3 regions of the Streptomyces sp. NPDC054796 genome follow, and region 1 is predicted to be linked to each of the others. Evidence: riboswitches for the same ligand, from Rfam matches in the RefSeq annotation. Region 1 holds a riboswitch; each other region holds the start of a gene.

Region 1 (6,353 bases):
GGCGATGACACTCGTCACCGGGGTACGCACCACCAGCTCCAGCAGCTCCAACTGGTGCTGGATGTCGAGGTGGTTGGTGGGCTCGTCCAGGAGCAGTTCGCCCGGCTCCTGGGCGAGCGCGCGGGCTATCTGGACGCGCTGGCGCTCCCCGCCGGACAGCGTGTGCCAGGACTGGCCGAGCTTGTCCTCCAGCCGGGTGTGCTCCACCGCCGAGCGCACCGCCGCCTCGTCCGCCGCCGTCGAGCCCGACCAGGGCCCGCGGTGCGGGATGCGGCCGAGGCGGACGACGTCGCCGACGGTCAGGTCCACCCCCGTCTCGGCGTGCTGCTCCACGACGGCCACCCGGCGGGCGACGTCCTTGCGGCTCAGCCGCGGCAGCGGCACGTCGTCCAGGGTGATCACCCCGGCCGAGGCGGCCCGTATTCCGGCCAGCAGCCGCAGCAGCGTCGACTTGCCCGAACCGTTGGGCCCCAGCAGCCCCACCGTCTCGCCGGGGCGCGGCGACAGGCTGACCCCTTCGAGGATCAGCTTGCCGTCGGCACGCCAGGCCACATCACGCGCGCGCAGACTCATCCCCGTCCCCCTCCGGTCTCCCGTGCCCCGTGTTCCGTCGCGCCCGCCGTCACCGGGACCTCCTCGTGCGGTGCAGGATCACGACGAACGCGGGCACCCCGATCAGCGAGGTCGCCACGCCGACGGGAAGTTCCTGCGGGTCCAGCACGGTCCGCGCCAGCGTGTCCACCCAGACCAGGAACACCGCGCCCACCAGCGCCGTGGTGGGCAGCAGCCGCCGGTGCCCCGGACCCGTCAGCACGCGTGCGGCGTGCGGCAGGACGAGCCCGACGAAGCCGATCGCGCCCGCCGCGCTGACCAGCACCGCCGTCAACAGTGCCGTCACCAGCAGCAGAAGCATCCGCACCCGCTGGACCGCCACGCCCAGGGCCGCCGCCGCCTCCTGCCCGAAGGCGAACGCGTCCAGCGTGTTGGCCCGCGTCAGACACACGGCGAGCACCAGCACCAGCGCACCCGCGCACAGGGCCACGTCCGTCCAGCCGGCGCTGCTCAGCGACCCCAGCAGCCAGAACAGCACCCCGCGTGTCTGCTCCGCGTCGGCGGAGGTGAAGACGATGAACGAGGTGAGCGCAGAGAAGAGCTGCATGGCGGCGATGCCCGACAGCAGCACTCGGTCCGTCGTCCCGCCCGAGGTGTAGGCGAGCAGCAGCACGAGCCCGAAGGAGACGACCGCGCCCACGAAGGCGCCCGCCGAGAGGGACACGGCCCCGCCGCCGACGCCCAGCACCGCCACGGCCACCGCGCCGGTCGAGGCGCCCGAGGACACACCGAGGACGAACGGGTCGGCCAGCGGGTTGCGCAGCAGCGACTGGAGCACGGCGCCGCACACCCCCAGGCCCGCACCGCACACCGCGGCGAGCAGGGTGCGCGGCAGCCGCAGCTCCCACACGATGCCCTCGCGGATCGGCGTCAGACCGGCCTCGGCGCCACCGAGGCGCTCGGCCACCACCCGCCACACATCGCCGACGCCCAGTGCCGCGGGCCCGATGGTGATGGCCACCGCGACGGACAGTGCGAGGAGCAGCACACCCGCGGCCCACAGCACCGCCGCGCCGGTCCCGGTGCGCGCGGCCCGTACGCTCCACGATCGCGCGGCACGTAGGCGCGCGGCGAGCATCGGCCCGTCGGCGGCGCCGTCCCGTGCGGGTGCGTCGTCCTGTGTGGCCGGTGCGGGCGCGGCCGGCGTGGTGGGTGTGCGTTCGCGCGGCGTACTCAACCGGCGAGCCCGAACGTCCGCAGGCCCTTCGCGACCTTCTCGATGCCCTCGACGGTGCGGATCGACGGATTCATCGCGGCGCCGCTCAGCAGCACATACCGCTTCTTCTCCACGGCCTTCATATGGCGGGTGACCGGGTTGGACTCCAGCCACTTGATCTTCGCGGCGGCGGTCTCGGCCGTCTCGCTCTTACGGCTCAGATCGCCGAGGACGATCACGTCGGGATCGCGGTCCGCGACCCGCTCCCAGTTGATCTGCGGCCACTCGTCGTGTGTGTCGTCGAAGACGTTCGTAGCGCCGACGGCACGCGTGATGATGCCCGGCGCACCGCAGCACCCGGCCAGATACGGCGACTCGGAGTTGGCGAACCAGTACATCAGCCGGGTGTCCGACGCTTCGACGTCCTCCGTCGCCTTCGCGGTGCGTGCCTTCAGCTCGGCGACGAGCTTCTCGCCGCGCTTCTCCACGCCGAACACCTCGGCCAGGTCCCTGACCTCGCCGTAGACGTCGTCCATGCGCAGCGGCTCCGCGCGCTCGCCGTCGCCGCTCCCGCCGTTGTCCTTGGCGCAGTCGGTGGGAGAGAGGTACGTCGGCACGCCCAGCTTCTCGAAGTCCCCGCGCGGGGCCACCCCGCCCTTGCCGAGCGCCGACTCGAAGGACGCCGCCACGAAGTCCGGCTCCTCGTCCAGCACGCGTTCGAAGGAGGGCGCGTTGTCCGCGAGACGTTCGACCTTGGCGTTCTCCTCGCCCAGGCCCTTGGCGACGGGGTCGGTCCAGGTGGCGGTGCCCGCCATGCGGTCGGCGAGGCCGAGGGAGAGCAGGATCTCCGTCGTGCCCTGGTTCAGCGAGACGGCCCGCCTGGGCGGGGAGTCGACGGTGACCTTCTCGCCGCAGTTCTCCAGCGTGCGCGGATAGCCCCCGGACGCCGTGGACTTCCCGGAGCCCTCACCCCCGCCCCCGGAGCCCGAGCCGGAGCCCTTTGTGCCGCAGGCCGCCGTCAGCGCCATCAGCGAGGTGAGGAGTACGGCCGCGATGCGGGTACGGCGTGAGGTCGCCACCACAGTTCCCATCCGTCAGAGGCCCAGTCGCGAGGCCCGGCGTCCTTCCGCCCCGGTGCCGGGGCGGACCGCCAGCAGGTCTTCGGACTCGGGACTCCCACGGGCCGAGCGCCTTCCCGGACTCCTCCAGTGGCCTCTGCTCGCCCGCCCTGTCCCTCACCGCTGCGCGTCAGTTCCGGGTTCGCACCGGATTCCCTGACCCCATCAGGGGTTCGACTGGCGTCGGCAAGCTATCACACGGACCTGGGCGGTTCGCCCGGCGGCCGATGCGCTGAGCTGCGAGGACGGGGCGCGGAGAGGTGGTGTGCCGGGCCGTCAGGACATCAAGGGCGGTTGACGCCTTACACGTCGGGTAGAAGCGCCACCGAGTCCCAAGGGCCAGCCGCGGCACACGCGGCTCACCGAGCAGAGGGCCGAGAGGACAGAGCAGAGGGAGGCACCATGCGCACCCGTACCCGCCGCACGCCGACCACCGCAGCCCTGCGCAGAGTCGCCCTGCGCGCCGTCAGAAGGATCGCGCACCCCGCGCGCGCCCGCTCCGGCACGGGCCACCCGCACCGCGACCTGAACCGTCCGCGCCCCGGTGCCCACACCCTGCGCCCGTACCAGGTGACACCCCACGACGCGCTCCAGCGCCGGGGCCCCACCACACTCTGAGGGGCCGCTGAGAGGCCGTTGAGGGGCCGTTCCCGCGCGCCCCGCCCGTCCGCGTCCGTCCCCCGGTCTTTACCTGCCACCGTCGCACCACCCAGGATCGGATCATCGTCGAGCGAAGGAGCGCCGGGATGGCGACGGTGGTACTGGTCGGGACCCTGGACACCAAGGGCGCGGAGTACGCCTGGCTGAGCGCGCGGTTACGGGAGCTGGGCTGCGAGGTGGTACTCGTCGACGCCGGGGTGCGACGTGTCCCGCCGGGCGCACCGGCCGCCGACGTGTCGGGCGAGGCCGTCGCACGCGCCGCCGGCCACGGCCTGGAGCGACTGCGCGCGACGGGCGACCGCAACACGGCGGTGACGGCCATGGCGGAGGGCGCCGAGCACGTCGTGCGGGACCTGTACGAGGCGGGCCGCCTGCACGCACTGCTGGCGGTCGGCGGCAGCGGCGGCTCGTTCATCGCGGCCCGCGCGATGCGCGCGCTCCCCATCGGGGTGCCCAAGCTGCTGGTGAGCACCATGGCGGGCGGGGACGTGGGCCCGTACGTGGGCAGCGGCGATGTCACGCTGATGCACAGCGTGGTGGACATCGCCGGGATCAACTCCGTCTCGCGGCTCGTACTCGGCAACGCGGCAGCCGCCGCGGCCGGTATGGCCGCGCACCGGGCACGCGCCGTGGCGGAGCCCGGGCCGCGGGGGCGCAAGGTCATCGGCGCGACGATGTTCGGTGTCACCACGCCCGCGGTGGACGCGGCACGGGCGCGCCTGGAGGAACTGGGCTACGAGGTGCTGGTCTTCCACGCCACGGGCGTGGGCGGCCGGGCCCTGGAGAGGCTCGCCGCCGACGGCCAGCTGGACGGTGTGCTGGATCTGACGACGACCGAGCTGGCCGACGACCTCGTCGGCGGTGTGCTCAGCGCGGGCCCCGACCGGCTCACGGCGGCGGGCGCCGCTGCGCTCCCGCAGGTCGTCGCGCCGGGCGCCCTGGACATGGTCAACTTCGGCCCCGAGGCCACCGTCCCCGAGCGTTTCGCCGCGCGGCGCCTGCTCGTCCACAACCCCACCGTCACCCTCATGCGGACCAGCGCCGAGGAGATGGCGGCCCTCGGCACGGCACTGGGCACGAAGCTCGCCGCGGCGAAGGGGCCCGTCTCCGTCTTCTGGCCGCTGCGCGGGGTGTCGGCGGTGGACGCGCCGGACGGACCGTTCGAGGACCGGACGGCGGACGGCGCGTGTCTCGACGCACTGCGCGCGGCGGTGGAGGACACCGCTGTCCGCCTGCACGTCGTGGACGCACACCTCAACGACACCGTCTTCGCGACGGCCGCTGCCGACCACCTGCACGAGCTGATCGTGCGACGCGACCACGTTCCGGCGGGCACCCCCGCCGTCTGACGGGTGGTCATGCCCACCGGCACGGCCGCCAGCACGGCCACCACCACTGCCACCGCCACCGAGCGAACGGAGAGACGAGAGATGGACCGTACCGAGGCCCTCGCACGCCTGCGTGCCCAGGCGGACGCCGGACGGCCGGTGATCGGCGCGGGAGCGGGCACGGGCCTGTCCGCCAAGTGCGCCGAGGCGGGCGGCGCCGACCTGCTCATCATCTACAACTCGGGCCGCTACCGCATGGCGGGCCGCGGCTCGCTCGCCGGGCTCCTGCCCTACGGGGACGCCAACGCCATCGTCGTGGACATGGCCGGTGAGGTGCTGCCCGTCGTACGGGACACACCGGTGCTCGCGGGCGTGTGCGGCTCCGACCCCTTCCGCGTCATGGGGCACTTCCTCGACCAGCTCAAGGCCATGGGCTTCACCGGGGTGCAGAACTTCCCCACGGTCGGGCTCTACGACGGCGTCTTCCGGGCCAACCTGGAGGAGACCGGTATGGGCTTCGGTCTGGAGATCGACATGATCCGGCAGGCACACGAACGCGACCTCCTCACCGCGCCGTACGCCTTCGACCCCGACCAGGCCGCCGAGCTGGCCGGGGCGGGTGCCGACGTCCTGGTGCCCCACGTCGGGCTCACCACCAAGGGCTCCATCGGCGCGGCCACCTCCATGACGCTCGATCAGGCGGCCCGCGCCGTACAGGAGATGCACGACGCGGCGAAGCGGGTCTCCCCGGACATCCTCGTCCTGTGCCACGGTGGCCCGATCGCCGAGCCCGAGGACGCCCGCTACGTCCTGGAGCACACCTCGGGCGTCGTGGGCTTCTTCGGCGCCTCGTCGATGGAACGGCTCCCCACCGAACGCGCCATCACGGAGCAGGCCCGCGCCTTCAAGTCGCTGCCCCTGGACTGATGAAGGCGCCGGTTTTGGTGCGCGCATTTCCCGTTCTCGGTCGCTCATCCCAATTTACGGGGATGGTGTGCGTTGAATTTCGTGAAAGGCGGTTGCGGTGTTCTGCGGAGCCTGTGGACCGACTGGTTCCGTACGTTGTGCTGCTCTGCCTCCGAATTCCCGCTGCTGGTGCGGATTCCGCGCGGAAAAATATGATGATGGGCACCGGTGCAGGTAGGTGGACCACGCTGTGACGTGATGCGGAGCGCGTGGCGTGTAGCCGGTGGAACTCCCGTGGGGGCGGGGTGCTTTATCGCTCCGGAAATTTGTTGTGGTGTCAGCCGATAGGAGTAAGCGGCCCTTTCCCTTTTCCTGGGCGGCATTTAGCGTGGCGTTCATGACGGAGAAGAGCCAGGCAACGGAAAAGGGCAATCGTTCGGCTGAGCATCTGCTCGCCGAATTGGAACCCGCGGTGGTGCGGCAGTTGGAGCGCCATCTGGAGACGGCACGTGAATGGTTTCCCCACGAGTACGTTCCGTGGAGCGAGGGGGAGAACTTCGACGGGCCCCTGGG
Region 2 (6,353 bases), on a different contig from region 1:
CAAGCCCTTCCGCAACGTGAGCTGGCAGCCAGGGCTGTGGCTGACGAGCGGCATCGTCGTCGCCCTGTGGGGCTACTTCCTGTGGGTCGGCGTGCATGAGCCGCTGGGCGGGATCAACCAGCTCTTCCCGCTGTTCGGGATCGCCAACCAGCTGCTGGCCGCCGTCGCGCTCGCGGTGGCCACGACGCTGCTCATCAAGTCCGGCAGGCTCAAGTGGGCCTGGGTCACGGGCGTGCCGCTGGTCTGGGACGCGGTGGTGACGCTGACCGCGAGCTGGCAGAAGGTCTTCTCCTCCGACCCCCGCGTCGGCTTCTTCGAGCAGCGCTCGGTCTACCAGGCGGCCATCGACAAGGGCGAGGTACTGGCGCCCGCCAAGAGCATCGATGACATGCGGACCGTCGTCACCAACTCCACGGTGGACGGCGTCCTGGCCGCGCTGTTCGCGCTGCTGGTCGTCGTGGTGATCGCCGACGCGGCCCGCACCTGCGTCAAGGCGATGCGGGCGCCGGGCGGGGCGACGCTGCACGAGGCGGAGTACCGCGCGTCGAAGATCGTGGCACCGGCCGGGCTGATCCCCACCAAGGAGGAGAAGGCGGAACTGGCCGCTGTGGGCGCGGACGGTGGCTCCGGCGCCGGCGACGGCGGGTCCGGTGCCGGTGGCGGGAGCGGTGCCGGTGCCCGTACGGGACGGGAGGAGTGAGCCGTGCGGACGCTGCTGCGGGGCGCGCGCTGGGTGCGCTGGTACATGCGTGAGCTGACGGACGAGAGCGCGTACGACCGCTACGTCGCCCATCTGCGCGCCCACGACCCGGCGGCCGAGGTGCCCAGCAGGCGCGACTTCGAGCGGGAGCGCACGGACGCCAGGGACGGCGACCCCCGTCAGGGCTTCCGCTGCTGCTGACCCCGCGTCACTTGCACAAGGGAACCTCCTGTCCGTATTCCGGACAGGAGGTTCCATGACGTGAACACCTGACCTAGATTTCCTGCGCATTACACATACAGGGGCCCGCAGCGGGACCCGCAGGGAATCCGAGGACAGGAGAGCCGCGTCATGTCCGCACCACCCCAGAGATCCGGGCCAGGGCCCGTCGTCACGCCGACGCGTGTCGTCGCGGGCCTCTGCCTCTTCGCCCCCTTCGTCGCGATCCTCTGGGTGGGCTCGTACGCGAGGGTCGAACCGACCCTCATCGGCATCCCGTTCTTCTACTGGTACCAGATGCTCTGGGTCCTGATCGCGTGCGCGCTGACGATCGTCGCGTACGGTCTGGTCCGCCGCGAGCAGCGCGCCCGCCGCGCCCACGCCCATGCCGCCGCCGGTGCCGAGGCGCACGAGGGCGGTGCGGAGCGATGAACGACGGTGTCAACGGCGTCGCGCTCGCCGTCTTCCTCTTCTTCTTCGCCGCCGTGACCCTCATGGGCTTCCGCGCGGCCCGCTGGCGGCGCGCCGAGAACGACCAGAGCCTGGACGAATGGGGCCTGGGCGGACGGAGCTTCGGTACCTGGGTCACCTGGTTCCTGCTGGGCGGCGACCTCTACACGGCCTACACCTTCGTGGCCGTCCCCGCCGCGATCTACGCCGCCGGGGCCTCGGGCTTCTTCGCCGTCCCGTACACGATCCTCGTCTACCCGCTGATCTTCACCTTCCTGCCCCGCCTGTGGTCCGTCTCGCACAAGCACGGCTATGTGACGACCTCGGACTTCGTGCGCGGCAGGTTCGGCTCGCGCGGGCTCTCGCTGGCGGTGGCGCTGACGGGCATCCTCGCGACGATGCCGTACATCGCGCTCCAGCTCGTCGGCATCCAGGCGGTGCTCGACGTGATGGGCGTCGGCGGCGGGGAGTCGACGCACTGGTTCATCAAGGACCTGCCGATCCTCATCGCGTTCGGCGTGCTCGCGGCCTACACCTACTCCTCCGGGCTGCGCGCTCCCGCACTGATCGCGTTCGTGAAGGACGCGCTGATCTACATCGTCATCGCCGTCGCCATCATCTACATCCCGATCAAGCTCGGCGGCTTCGACGTGATCTTCGACAAGGCGGGCGCCTACTTCGCCGAGGAGAACCCCGCCACGGGCGCCCCGCGCGGCGAGCTGGCCAGCGGACCCAACGCGCAGTGGGCCTACGGGACGCTGGCGCTGGGCTCGGCGCTGGCGCTGTTCATGTACCCGCACTCGATCACCGCGACGCTCTCCAGCCGCAGCCGCGAGGTGATCCGCCGCAACACCACCATCCTGCCGCTCTACTCGCTGATGCTGGGCTTCCTGGCGCTGCTGGGCTTCATGGCCATCGCGGCGGGGATCACCGTGGAGAACGGGCAGCTCGCGGTGCCGCAGCTGTTCGAGGAGATGTTCCCGGACTGGTTCGCCGGGGTGGCCTTCGCCGCCATCGGCATCGGCGCCCTGGTCCCGGCCGCGATCATGTCGATCGCAGCCGCGAATCTCTTCACCCGGAACATCTACAAGGACTTCCTCCGTCCGAACGCCACGGCGGCGCAGGAGACCAAGGTCTCCAAGCTGGTCTCGCTGCTGGTGAAGGTCGGCGCGCTCGTCTTCGTCCTGGGCATGGACAAGACCGTGGCCATCAACTTCCAGTTGCTGGGCGGGATCTGGATCCTCCAGACCTTCCCCGCGCTGGTCGGCGGCCTGTTCACGCGCTGGTTCCACCGCTGGGGCCTGCTGGCGGGCTGGGCCGTGGGCATGGTCTACGGCACGCTCGCCGCGTACGGCGTCGCCAGCCCGACGCAGGAGCACTTCGGCGGCAGCAACGCGACGATCCCCGGCATCGGCGAGATCGGCTACATCGGTCTGACGGCCTTCGTGCTGAACGTCCTCGTCACGGTCGTCGCGACCCTCGTGCTGCGCGCCGTGAAGGCGCCCGACGGCATCGACGAGACGAGCCCCGGCGACTACACGGCGGACGCGGGCGACCCCGGCGTCCGCGAGGAACTGCCCCCGCCCACGGGCGCGGACGACACAGGGGACGCCAACGACGCAGGCGCCACGACGGAGGGCGCCGGCTCCGGGGAGGGCGCCAGGACGGCGGCCCACTGACCCCAGGGGCGCCCCGCGATCACCTCGGCACCCCCGAACCCGCCTGGCCCGGCCGCCGGGCCCACAGCGCCCCGCTGACGCCTCCGCGTCAGCGGGGCGCTGCGCGTTCCCCCTACCGACACAAGATATGGGGGTGGGTGCGTAAGCCAGCACAACATGTATTCTCGTGCTCGCTGTCGCCGCAGGGGAATCCGGTGCGAGTCCGGAACTGTCCCGCAACGGTGTGCGATGGGCCGATCTGTGCCATGACGCGCAGCCCGCCGCGAGTCCGAGTACCTGTCGGCAGCATCGATGACGTCCGGGCCTCGTGGGTTGGGCCGGAGGACGCTGCGTGGTGTGCCGTGCCGCCCCTGCGGGCGACGGTCAGGGCTGCCCGCACGCGCCCCCGCGCACCGCCCCGCACGGCCCCAGCCGAGCGAGGGAGAGCACGTCCAGTGACGACCGCACCAGCAGCACCCGTCGAAGCGGAGTCCGACTCAGCCGGGGCAGCCGAATCAGCCGGGGCAGCCGGGGCAGCGGGACCCAACGGACCGGCCACCGCGGCCGGACCCGCCGAGTCCGCCAAGCGCTCCGCGCTGCTGCGCACCCTGACCGAGCTGACCGCCGACCTCCCCGGCACCGACCCCGGACGGGTCGCGGGCGCCGCGCTGCGCGGGGCCCAGCCGGGCGCCGACGAGGGCGAGTTGCGCTCGCTCGCCTGCGAGGCGGCTGCCGGTCTGATCGGCGAGGAGCCGGTGTACTCCCGCCTCGCGGCGCGGCTGCTGACCCTCGCGGTGCGCGAAGAGGCCGCCGGGCAGGGCGCGGTCTCCTTCTCCGCCTCGGTGGCGACGGGCCACCGCGAGGGCCTGATCGCGGACGGCACGGCCGCGTTCGTACGGGCGCACGCTGAGCGGCTGGACGCGCTCGTCGAGCGGGCCGTCGAGGACGGCGCCGACGACCGCTTCGGCTACTTCGGGCTGCGGACGGTCCACTCCCGCTATCTGCTGCGCCACCCGACATCCCGTCAGATCATCGAGACCCCGCAGCACTTCCTGCTGCGCGTGGCCTGCGGACTGGCCGAGGACGCGTCGGAGCGGGCGCTGGACGAGGTCGCGGAGCTGTACCGGCTGACCAGCTCGCTCGCCTATCTGCCCTCGTCCCCCACCCTGTTCAACTCCGGCACCCGGCACCCGCAGATGTCCTCCTGCTATCTGCTGGACTCGCCGCTGGACGAACTGGACTCGCTCTACGAGCGCTACCACCAGGTGGCGCGCCTCTCGAAGCACGCGGGCGGCATCGGCATCCCCTTCTCCCGCATCCGCTCCAGGGGCTCGCTGATCCGGGGCACCAACGGGCACTCCAACGGCATCGTCCCGTTCCTGCGCACCCTGGACTCCTCCGTCGCCGCCGTGAACCAGGGCGGACGGCGCAAGGGCGCGGCCTGCGTCTACCTGGAGACGTGGCACGCGGACCTGGAGGAGTTCCTGGAGCTGCGGGACAACACGGGCGAGGAGGCCCGCCGCACCCACAACCTCAACATCGCGCACTGGATCCCCGACGAGTTCATGCGCCGCGTCGAGGCGGACGCCGAGTGGTCGCTGCTCTCGCCCTCCGACGCGCCGGAGCTGGTGGACCTGTGGGGCGACGAGTTCGACGCCGCCTACCGCAGGGCGGAGGCCGAGGGCCGCTACGCCAAGCGCGTCCCCGCACGCCAGCTCTACGCCCGCATGATGCGCACCCTCGCGCAGACCGGCAACGGCTGGATGACCTTCAAGGACGCGTCCAACCGCACCGCCAACCAGACGGCCGAGCCGGGCCGCGTCGTCCACTCCTCGAACCTGTGCACCGAGATCCTGGAGGTCACCGACGACGGCGAGACGGCCGTCTGCAACCTCGGCTCCGTCAACCTCGCGGCCCATCTGGGGGACGTCTCCCGTGGCTGGGAGGAGGCGATGGACTGGGAGAAGCTGGACGCGACCGTCCGCACGGCCGTGACCTTCCTGGACCGGGTCGTGGACATCAACTACTACCCGACGGACCAGGCGGCCACGTCCAACTCCCGCTGGCGCCCCGTCGGCCTGGGCGTGATGGGCCTCCAGGACGTCTTCTTCCGGCTGCGGCTGCCCTTCGACTCGCCCGAGGCCACCGCGCTCTCCACCCGTATCGCCGAGCGGATCATGCTCGCCGCCTACGAGGCGTCGGCCGCGCTGGCCGAGCGGCACGGCCCGCTGCCCGCCTGGTCCGAGACCCGTACGGCGCGTGGCGTGCTGCACCCGGACCACTACGCGGACGCGGACGCCTCCGAGCGGGCCTGGCCCGAGCGCTGGGAGGCGCTGCGCGCCCGTATCGCGGAGACCGGCATGCGCAACGCGCTGCTGCTGGCCATCGCGCCGACGGCGACGATCGCCTCGATCGCCGGCGTCTACGAGTGCATCGAGCCCCAGGTCTCCAACCTCTTCAAGCGCGAGACGCTCAGCGGCGAGTTCCTCCAGGTCAACGCCTATCTGGTGGAGGAGCTGAAGCGGCAGGGCCTGTGGGACGACCGCGCCAGGGAGGCGCTGCGCGAGTCCAACGGCTCCGTCGAGGGCCTTACGTGGGTCCCCGAGGACGTGCGGAAGCTGTACCGCACGGCGTGGGAGCTGCCGCAGCGCGCGCTCATCGACATGGCGGCGGCGCGCACGCCGTACCTCGACCAGAGCCAGTCGCTGAACCTGTTCATGGCGTCGCCGACGATCGGCAAGCTCAGCTCGATGTACGCGTACGCCTGGAAGCGCGGCATCAAGACCACGTACTACCTGCGCTCGCGCCCCGCCACGCGGATCGCGCGCGCGGCGAGCAGCACGGCGGGTGCGACGGGCGCGACGGATGCGACGGCACCCGCGTCCGCGCCCGTACCCGTACCCGCCCAGCAGACCGGCGGCCTCTCAGAAGAGGCCGTCGCCTGCTCCCTGGAAAACCCCGAGTCCTGCGAGGCATGCCAGTAATGACCGCCGTACCCGAGACCACCGGAACCACCGGAACCCCCGGAATCCCCGCCACGTCCGCCGCCGCTGCCACCACGGCGTCCGGGGCCTCCGCACAGCAGAAGAACCTGCTCGACCCGGGCTTCGAGCTGACGCTGCGCCCGATGCGCTACCCGCACTTCTACGACCGCTACCGCGACGCCATCAAGAACACCTGGACCGTGGAGGAGGTCGATCTCCACTCCGACGTCGCCGACCTCGCCAAGCTCACGCCAGGCGAACAGCACATGATCAGCCGCCTGGTCGCCTTCTTCGCGACCGGCGACTCCATCGTGGCGAACAACCTCGTGCTGACCCTCTACA
Region 3 (6,353 bases), on a different contig from region 1:
CTTCGGCGACAGGCTCTGCACGCGCAGCATCCCCCGTACGCCCGCGACGACCAGCCCCTCCTGCTGGAGGTGGCGCAGCGCCTCCCGTACCGTGCCCCGGCTGACCGACAGCCGCGTGGCGATCTCCACCTCGCCGAGGTGGTCGCCCGGCCGGTACTGGCCTGTGGTGATCGCGGTGCGCAGCGCCATGAGGGCACGCTCCCGCAGGGTGGAGCGGTCGAGATTCGGCAGCGCCGGGACGGTCACGGGCGCGTTGCCCCCCTTCGAGGACGTGCGGCGACGGACAGGACGAGACGGGCAGGACGACTCGATGATTCTACTGTCGACTGTTGACTGTCGTCCTCCCCGCCGGCGGTGACCGGCCCCCGCCCGCACACCGGGGCGGGGCCGGGTCCCAGAAGGGGCCTACCGTTCGGGCGTCGTGAAGTACGCGGCGAAGGCCGAGACGATCTCGCTCTCGCCGATCAGCCCGTCCTCGTCCGTCGCGAGGGAGCGCGCCGCGGCACCGCAGCGCTCCTCGTCCACACCCAGCGCCTTGAGCGCCCGCTCGGCCTCCTGCGGGGTGGTGCGGCCGTCGCCGTCCGAGTCCGCGATGTTCACGACGGCGTGCAGGAAGGGACGGGCGATCTCGCCGAAACGGTCCGGGTTGTCGCGCAGCCGCTTCACCGCGCCGTTCACGAACTCCTCGCGGGTGATGCGCTGGTCGCCGTCGCGGTCCGCGATTCCGGCCATGCCCTGCCAGAACGCCTCGGCCCCGATGTGCAGGGCCTGGCCCCGCTCGGAGCGCGCCTTCACGCCGAATTCGCCGAGGATGGCCGCTGCCGCCGTCGTGAAGTCCTCACGGGAGATGTAGCCGTTGCCGTCCTGGTCGAAGGTGGCGAACCGGACGGCGATTCTCCGCGTGTGCTCGCTGCTGTCCATGGTGGTGCGTGCCGCCTCACATATCAGGTGGGTCCGTTCGTCAGGGGGTGTCGTCACAGTAGCGCCGTCCGGCCGTCAGGCGTCGCGGTCCAGACGGGACTTTGACGACACCCCCGAGGCAGCGTACGACGTGAGCGGGCGCGCGGAACGGAAAACGCGGTGGCCGGGCGGACGCTGTCACGTTTCTCACCGTGGCTCGATGTCCGTCCTCGTGCGGGAGATCACCCTCGCGGCGGTACGCGGAAGAGGACCGTACGTACCGCCGCGAGGGCGTGACACACCGGGCAGGCGAACGCCCGGTGGGCAGGGCGGGCTCCGGCGCGAGGCCACCTGCTTGCCGGAGCCCGCCGTTCAGGGGGGCCGTTGCGCCGTTACCGCCGCGTCGGCGTCGGCGGCAGTCCGGCCCGTACCGTGCGCGCCGCCTCGACCAGGTGCTCCAGTGAGGCGCGCACCTCCGTCCAGCCCCGGGTCTTCAGGCCGCAGTCGGGGTTGACCCACAGCCGTTCGGCGGGGATCGCCTCAAGTCCCTTGCGCAGCAGCGCCGCTGCCTCGTCCGCGCCGGGCACGCGCGGCGAGTGGATGTCGTAGACGCCGGGGCCGACCTCGCGCGGGTAGCCGACGGCGGCCAGTTCGTCCGCCACCCGCATGTGGGAGCGGGCCGCTTCGAGGCTGATGACGTCCGCGTCGAGCGCCTCGATCGCGGAGACGATGTCGCCGAACTCCGCGTAGCACATGTGCGTGTGGATCTGGGTGTCCGCGCGTACGCCGCTCGTGGTGAGCCGGAACGCCTCGGTGGCCCAGTCGAGATACGCCTCCCTGTCGGCGGCCCGCAGCGGCAGGGTCTCGCGCAGCGCGGGCTCGTCGACCTGGATGACGGCGGTGCCCGCGCCTTCCAGGTCCTGGACCTCGTCGCGCAGGGCCAGTGCCACCTGCCGCGCTGTCTCCCCCAGCGGCTGGTCGTCGCGCACGAAGGACCAGGCCAGCATCGTGACCGGGCCCGTCAGCATGCCCTTGACAGGACGGTTCGTGAGCGACTGCGCGTACGTGGTCCAGGCGACGGTCATCGGCTCGGGCCGCGAGATGTCGCCCGCCAGGATCGGCGGGCGCACATAGCGCGTGCCGTAGGACTGCACCCAGCCGTGCTGGGTGGCGAGGTAGCCGTTCAGCCGCTCGGCGAAGTACTGGACCATGTCGTTGCGTTCGGGCTCGCCGTGCACCAGGACGTCCAGGCCCGCCTCCTCCTGGAAGGCCAGCACCTCGCGGATCTCGGCGGCGATGCGCTGGTCGTACGCGGTGTCGTCGATGCGTCCGCTCCGCAGTTCGGCGCGGGCCGTGCGCAGTTCCGTCGTCTGCGGGAACGAGCCGATGGTGGTGGTCGGCAGCAGCGGCAGCCCCAGGCGGGCGCGCTGCGCCGCCGCGCGCTCCGGATACGGCTGCGAGCGGCGCGCGTCGGCCGGTGTGGCCGCCGCGCAGCGCGCGCGGACGGCGGGATCGCTGGTCAGCGCGGAGGAGGCGCGGGAGGCGAGGTCGGCGCGGTTGGCTGAGAGCCGCCCGGTGATGAGGTCGGTGCCGCCGCTCAGGCCGCGGGCCAGGGTGACGACCTCCTCGGTCTTCTGCCGGGCGAAGGCGAGCCAGCGCGCGATCTGCGGGTCGACGTCGCGTTCCGCGGCGGCGTCCAGTGGCACGTGCAGCAGCGAGCAGGACGGCGCGACGTCCACCCGTTCCGCGAGGCCGAGGAGGGAAGCGAGGGTGCCCAGCGACTTCTCCAGGTTGTTGATCCACACGTTGCGGCCGTCGACGACGCCCGCGACGAGCCGCTTGCCCGGCAGTCCACCCGCGCGTGCCAGGTCGTCAAGGTTGGCGGCGCCGGGCCCGGTGAAGTCCAGGGCCAGCCCCTCCACGGGCGACTTGGCCAGCACGGGCAGGGCCTCGCCGAGGCGGTCGAAGTAGGAGGCGACCAGCAGCTTGGGCCGGTCGGTGAGGGCGCCCAGTTCGCGGTAGGCGCGCTCGGCCGCGTTCAGTTCGGCCGCCGTGCGGTCCGAGGCGAGCGCCGGTTCGTCGAGCTGCACCCACTCGGCGCCCGCTGCCCGCAGATCGGCCAGCACCTCGGCGTACACGGGCAGCAGCCGGTCCAGCAGCGTGAGCGGCTCGAAGCCGTCCGCCACGCCGGGCGCGGGCTTGGCGAGAAGGAGATAGGTGACGGGTCCGACGAGCACGGGCCGCGCGGTGTGCCCCAGTGCCACCGCCTCCCTCAGCTCTCCGACGGGCTTGGCGGAGTCGGCGGTGAAGACCGTGCCGGGGCCCAGTTCGGGCACCAGGTAGTGGTAGTTGGTGTCGAACCACTTGGTCATCTCCAGGGGCGCGGTCTCCTGGGTGCCGCGTGCCATGGCGAAGTAGCCGTCCAGCGCGTCGGTGTCCACGGCGTCGCGGTGCCGCTCGGGGACGGCGCCGACCATCACGGTGGTGTCCAGCACATGGTCGTAGTACGAGAAGTCCCCGGTGGGAACCTCGTTGATCCCGGCGTCGGCGAGGCGCCGCCAGTTGTCCCGGCGCAGGGTGGCCGCGGTCTCCCGCAGGGCTTCTGCGGTGACCCGGCCCTTCCAGTAGCCCTCGACGGCCTTCTTGAGTTCCCTCTTGGAGCCCTGGCGGGGGTATCCGTGGACAGTGGCGCGGGTTGCCGCGGCTGCGGACTTGCTGGTCACTCAACTCTCCTTCGCGAGTCGTGTCGGTGACCCCGGAGGCCGAGCGAGGGGACGAAGGAAAGGCTCACGGGAGGCGCACGCCGTCCGCGCCCTTCCCGTACCGCCGACCCGCCCTCGAGGTCACCGAGATCTCCGCGCACGGGTTTCGTACGCGGACAGTTGGCAGGTCTTCGGACTCGCGGACCCGCCGGGCGCTTCTCGCCCGGCACCTACTGGCCGTCGCTTCCCGGACCCTTCCTGGGACCAGTGCTGATGACGGCGGTCGTTTCCGCTCACCGCTGCGGGGCAGCTCCGGATTCTCACCGGATTCCCTCTTGCGACGCGCCTGCCTGGAGGGCAGGGCGAACCGACTGCGCCGCCCACCCTACGTCGGCGGAACGGCACTGAACAGTGCGCCCCGGCCCGCCTGGTCCCCCGGCGCGTGGCGCAGTGGCGTGCGCGTCGTCGCCTGCGCGCCCTACTGAGCCCCGAGTTCCGCTGCCACGATGAGGCACCGGGGGGACGGCCATGGACCAGACGGGGATCAGAATCGCGAGCGGCGTCGCCGTCTGGATCTTCGCCGCCTTCGGCGGCCTGCTCATCATCCTGCTCTCCCGTGCCGTCACCTCGGCCGCGCAGTACCTCAGGGGACAGGGCCGCATCCTCCCCCTCGTGGTGCGCCCCGACCCGGGCGACGGCGAGGCGCCGGGCGAGACCGGGGGCGAGGGTGGAGGCGGGGGCGGGGGCGACGGTTCCGCCGCCGCGCGGCGCCAGGCGTGCCGTGAACTGGCCGCCCATCTCGCGGTGCGTCTGAGCGCCACGTCGAACGACTCGCTGCTCGCGCCCGGCGCCGCCTCGCCCACCCCCGTCGCGCCCTCGCCGCAGGCGTCGTCCACCCCGCACGGCTGGCTGGAGTCCGTGGTGCGGCTCACGGTGTCCAGACCGCGCGCGTTCCACGTCCACCTCACCGAGATGGAGCCGGTCGAGGAGGGGCTGCGCCGGGTATCCGTACGGATCGTGCGGGCGCCGCAGGGGCAGATCGTGGCGGCCACCGTCGTCGAGAAGCCGCGGGACGAGCAACTGGTGGAGACGCTCGCCTGCTACACCACCGTCAGCGTGCGCGGCCTCCCCGCGATGCGCCGCCGCATCCCCCGCTGGGAGCGCTGGGACCACGACGTGCGCGGCTACGCGCGGTTCCGGCACGGCGTCACCGAGCAGGAGAAGGCACAGGCGCGCGAACAGGCCCGGCCGCTGCCCGCGCCGCTGCTGGCCTACAGCGTCCCCCGGCGGTACGCCGCAGCGCTGCGCGCCTTCGCCGACGCCGCCGAGTACTCGCCGGGCAACCTCACCCTCCGCCTCCACCAGGCGGCGCTGCACGAACGGGTGGGCTCCTACCGGCCCAAGGAGTACGCGAAGGCCATCGACATCTACCAGCGGTGCACCGAGCTGTGGCCGGGCCACATCGAGACCGCGTACCGCACCGCCATCGCCTACTCGCGCGGCTCCACCCCGGTACGCAGGGGCTCCCCGCGCCTGTCCGAGAACGAGATGGAGCGCCTGCACGACACCGCCAACCGGCACTTCGACGACCTCGAACGGCGGCTGCGGCGGCGCGCGCTGGCGCGGTGCTGGGCCCGTACGGTCGTGCCCGGCGGACGGTGGAACCCGGGCGAGCGGCGCTACTGGTCGTCCTGGCTCACCCCGCTGCCGCTGCCCGCGCGGCGCAGCCGCCGCAGCACGTTCCGCGGCGCGATCGTCATCGCCCGCGCGGGCCACACCATGGGCGGGGCGCTGCGCACACCGGGCGAGTCGCCGCGGCTGCGCGAGATACAGCGCGAGGTGGAGACCGCGTTCGAGCGGGTCGCCCGCCAGGTGATGAGCGGCAGCCGTGGTCCCGGCCATCTGCGGCTGCTGTACCCGCAGCGCGGGCACTCGCTGCGCGGCGGCGTCCACGACGCGGCCTGGCACGCGACGCCGCTGCCGGGGCGCCCCACCTCGCGCTTCTGGGGCCCGCTGCGGCGCCCCGGCGTCGGATGGCTCGCGCACTACAACGCGGCCTGCTTCCTGGCCCTGGCCATCCCGCTCGCCCCGGCCTTCCGGCCGGGGCGCTACGCGGACGACGGCCAGTGGAGCGAGGACTGCGCCCGTGCCGCGCTCAACCAACTGGACAACAGCCTGCGCACACCGGACACCGAGCTGACCACGGGCTGGATCCTGCACGACGCCGACCTCCAGGCCCTGTGGAAGACCGGACTCGGCGCCCGCTGGGCCTCGTTCATGGGCGTGCCGCTGTCCAGAGCACGGTGAACGCGGGGGTGCGCGGGGGTGCGCTGTGGTGCGCGGGGCTACCTTCCTCGGGCCGCGCACCGCACACTGTGCCGATGGCCGAGCAGCGGGCAGTCGAGATGCGGGCACAGGACGAGCGCGGGGTGGCGGCGCTGTGGGACCGGATGGCGGTCGACGACCTGGTCACCGGTTACGCGGCGGCCGTCGACGACGGCGACTGGGACGAGTACCGGGCGCTCTTCGCGCCGGAGGGACGTGCCGACTACCGCTCGGCGGGCGGCGCCGAGGGCGACGTCGAGACCATGGTGCGCTGGCTCACGGAGACCCTGGGCCTCTTCTTCCCCATGCGCCAGCACCTGATCGTCAACCGCCACGTGGAGACCGACGGCGCGACGGCGACCGTACGGGCCGACTACTACAACCCGATGCGCTCCGGGAGCGCCGAGTCGGCAGCGCCGGACTTCG

The links. Region 1 has a riboswitch for cobalamin ahead of ACWGJ2_RS21250 (ABC transporter substrate-binding protein). Riboswitches for the same ligand answer to the same signal wherever they lie in the genome.
Region 2: it holds a riboswitch for cobalamin, as region 1 does, so the genes downstream of both, ACWGJ2_RS09300 (ribonucleoside-diphosphate reductase subunit alpha) here and ACWGJ2_RS21250 (ABC transporter substrate-binding protein) in region 1, are expected to answer to the same signal.
Region 3: it holds a riboswitch for cobalamin, as region 1 does, so the genes downstream of both, metE (5-methyltetrahydropteroyltriglutamate--homocysteine S-methyltransferase) here and ACWGJ2_RS21250 (ABC transporter substrate-binding protein) in region 1, are expected to answer to the same signal.

What each region holds. Positions count from the first base shown of each region.
Region 1 covers NZ_JBSHAO010000025.1:29,443-35,795, reverse strand. Annotated here, with positions in the region: gene ACWGJ2_RS21260 (ABC transporter ATP-binding protein) at 1-573, opposite strand, end outside; gene ACWGJ2_RS21255 (FecCD family ABC transporter permease) at 623-1,690, opposite strand; gene ACWGJ2_RS21250 (ABC transporter substrate-binding protein) at 1,786-2,859, opposite strand; cobalamin riboswitch at 2,904-3,083, opposite strand; gene ACWGJ2_RS21245 (hypothetical protein) at 3,289-3,504, shown strand; gene ACWGJ2_RS21240 (Tm-1-like ATP-binding domain-containing protein) at 3,633-4,895, shown strand; gene ACWGJ2_RS21235 (phosphoenolpyruvate hydrolase family protein) at 4,977-5,801, shown strand; gene ACWGJ2_RS21230 (acyl-ACP desaturase) at 6,178-6,353, shown strand, end outside.
Region 2 covers NZ_JBSHAO010000008.1:79,982-86,334, reverse strand. Annotated here, with positions in the region: gene ACWGJ2_RS09320 (carbon starvation CstA family protein) at 1-700, shown strand, start outside; gene ACWGJ2_RS09315 (YbdD/YjiX family protein) at 704-901, shown strand; gene ACWGJ2_RS09310 (DUF3311 domain-containing protein) at 1,052-1,351, shown strand; gene mctP (monocarboxylate uptake permease MctP) at 1,348-3,048, shown strand; cobalamin riboswitch at 3,206-3,346, shown strand; gene ACWGJ2_RS09300 (ribonucleoside-diphosphate reductase subunit alpha) at 3,483-6,011, shown strand; gene ACWGJ2_RS09295 (ribonucleotide-diphosphate reductase subunit beta) at 6,011-6,353, shown strand, end outside.
Region 3 covers NZ_JBSHAO010000022.1:100,701-107,053, forward strand. Annotated here, with positions in the region: gene ACWGJ2_RS20045 (GntR family transcriptional regulator) at 1-246, opposite strand, end outside; gene ACWGJ2_RS20050 (EF-hand domain-containing protein) at 406-921, opposite strand; gene metE (5-methyltetrahydropteroyltriglutamate--homocysteine S-methyltransferase) at 1,293-3,623, opposite strand; cobalamin riboswitch at 3,768-3,990, opposite strand; gene ACWGJ2_RS20060 (hypothetical protein) at 4,131-5,909, shown strand; gene ACWGJ2_RS20065 (nuclear transport factor 2 family protein) at 5,984-6,353, shown strand, end outside.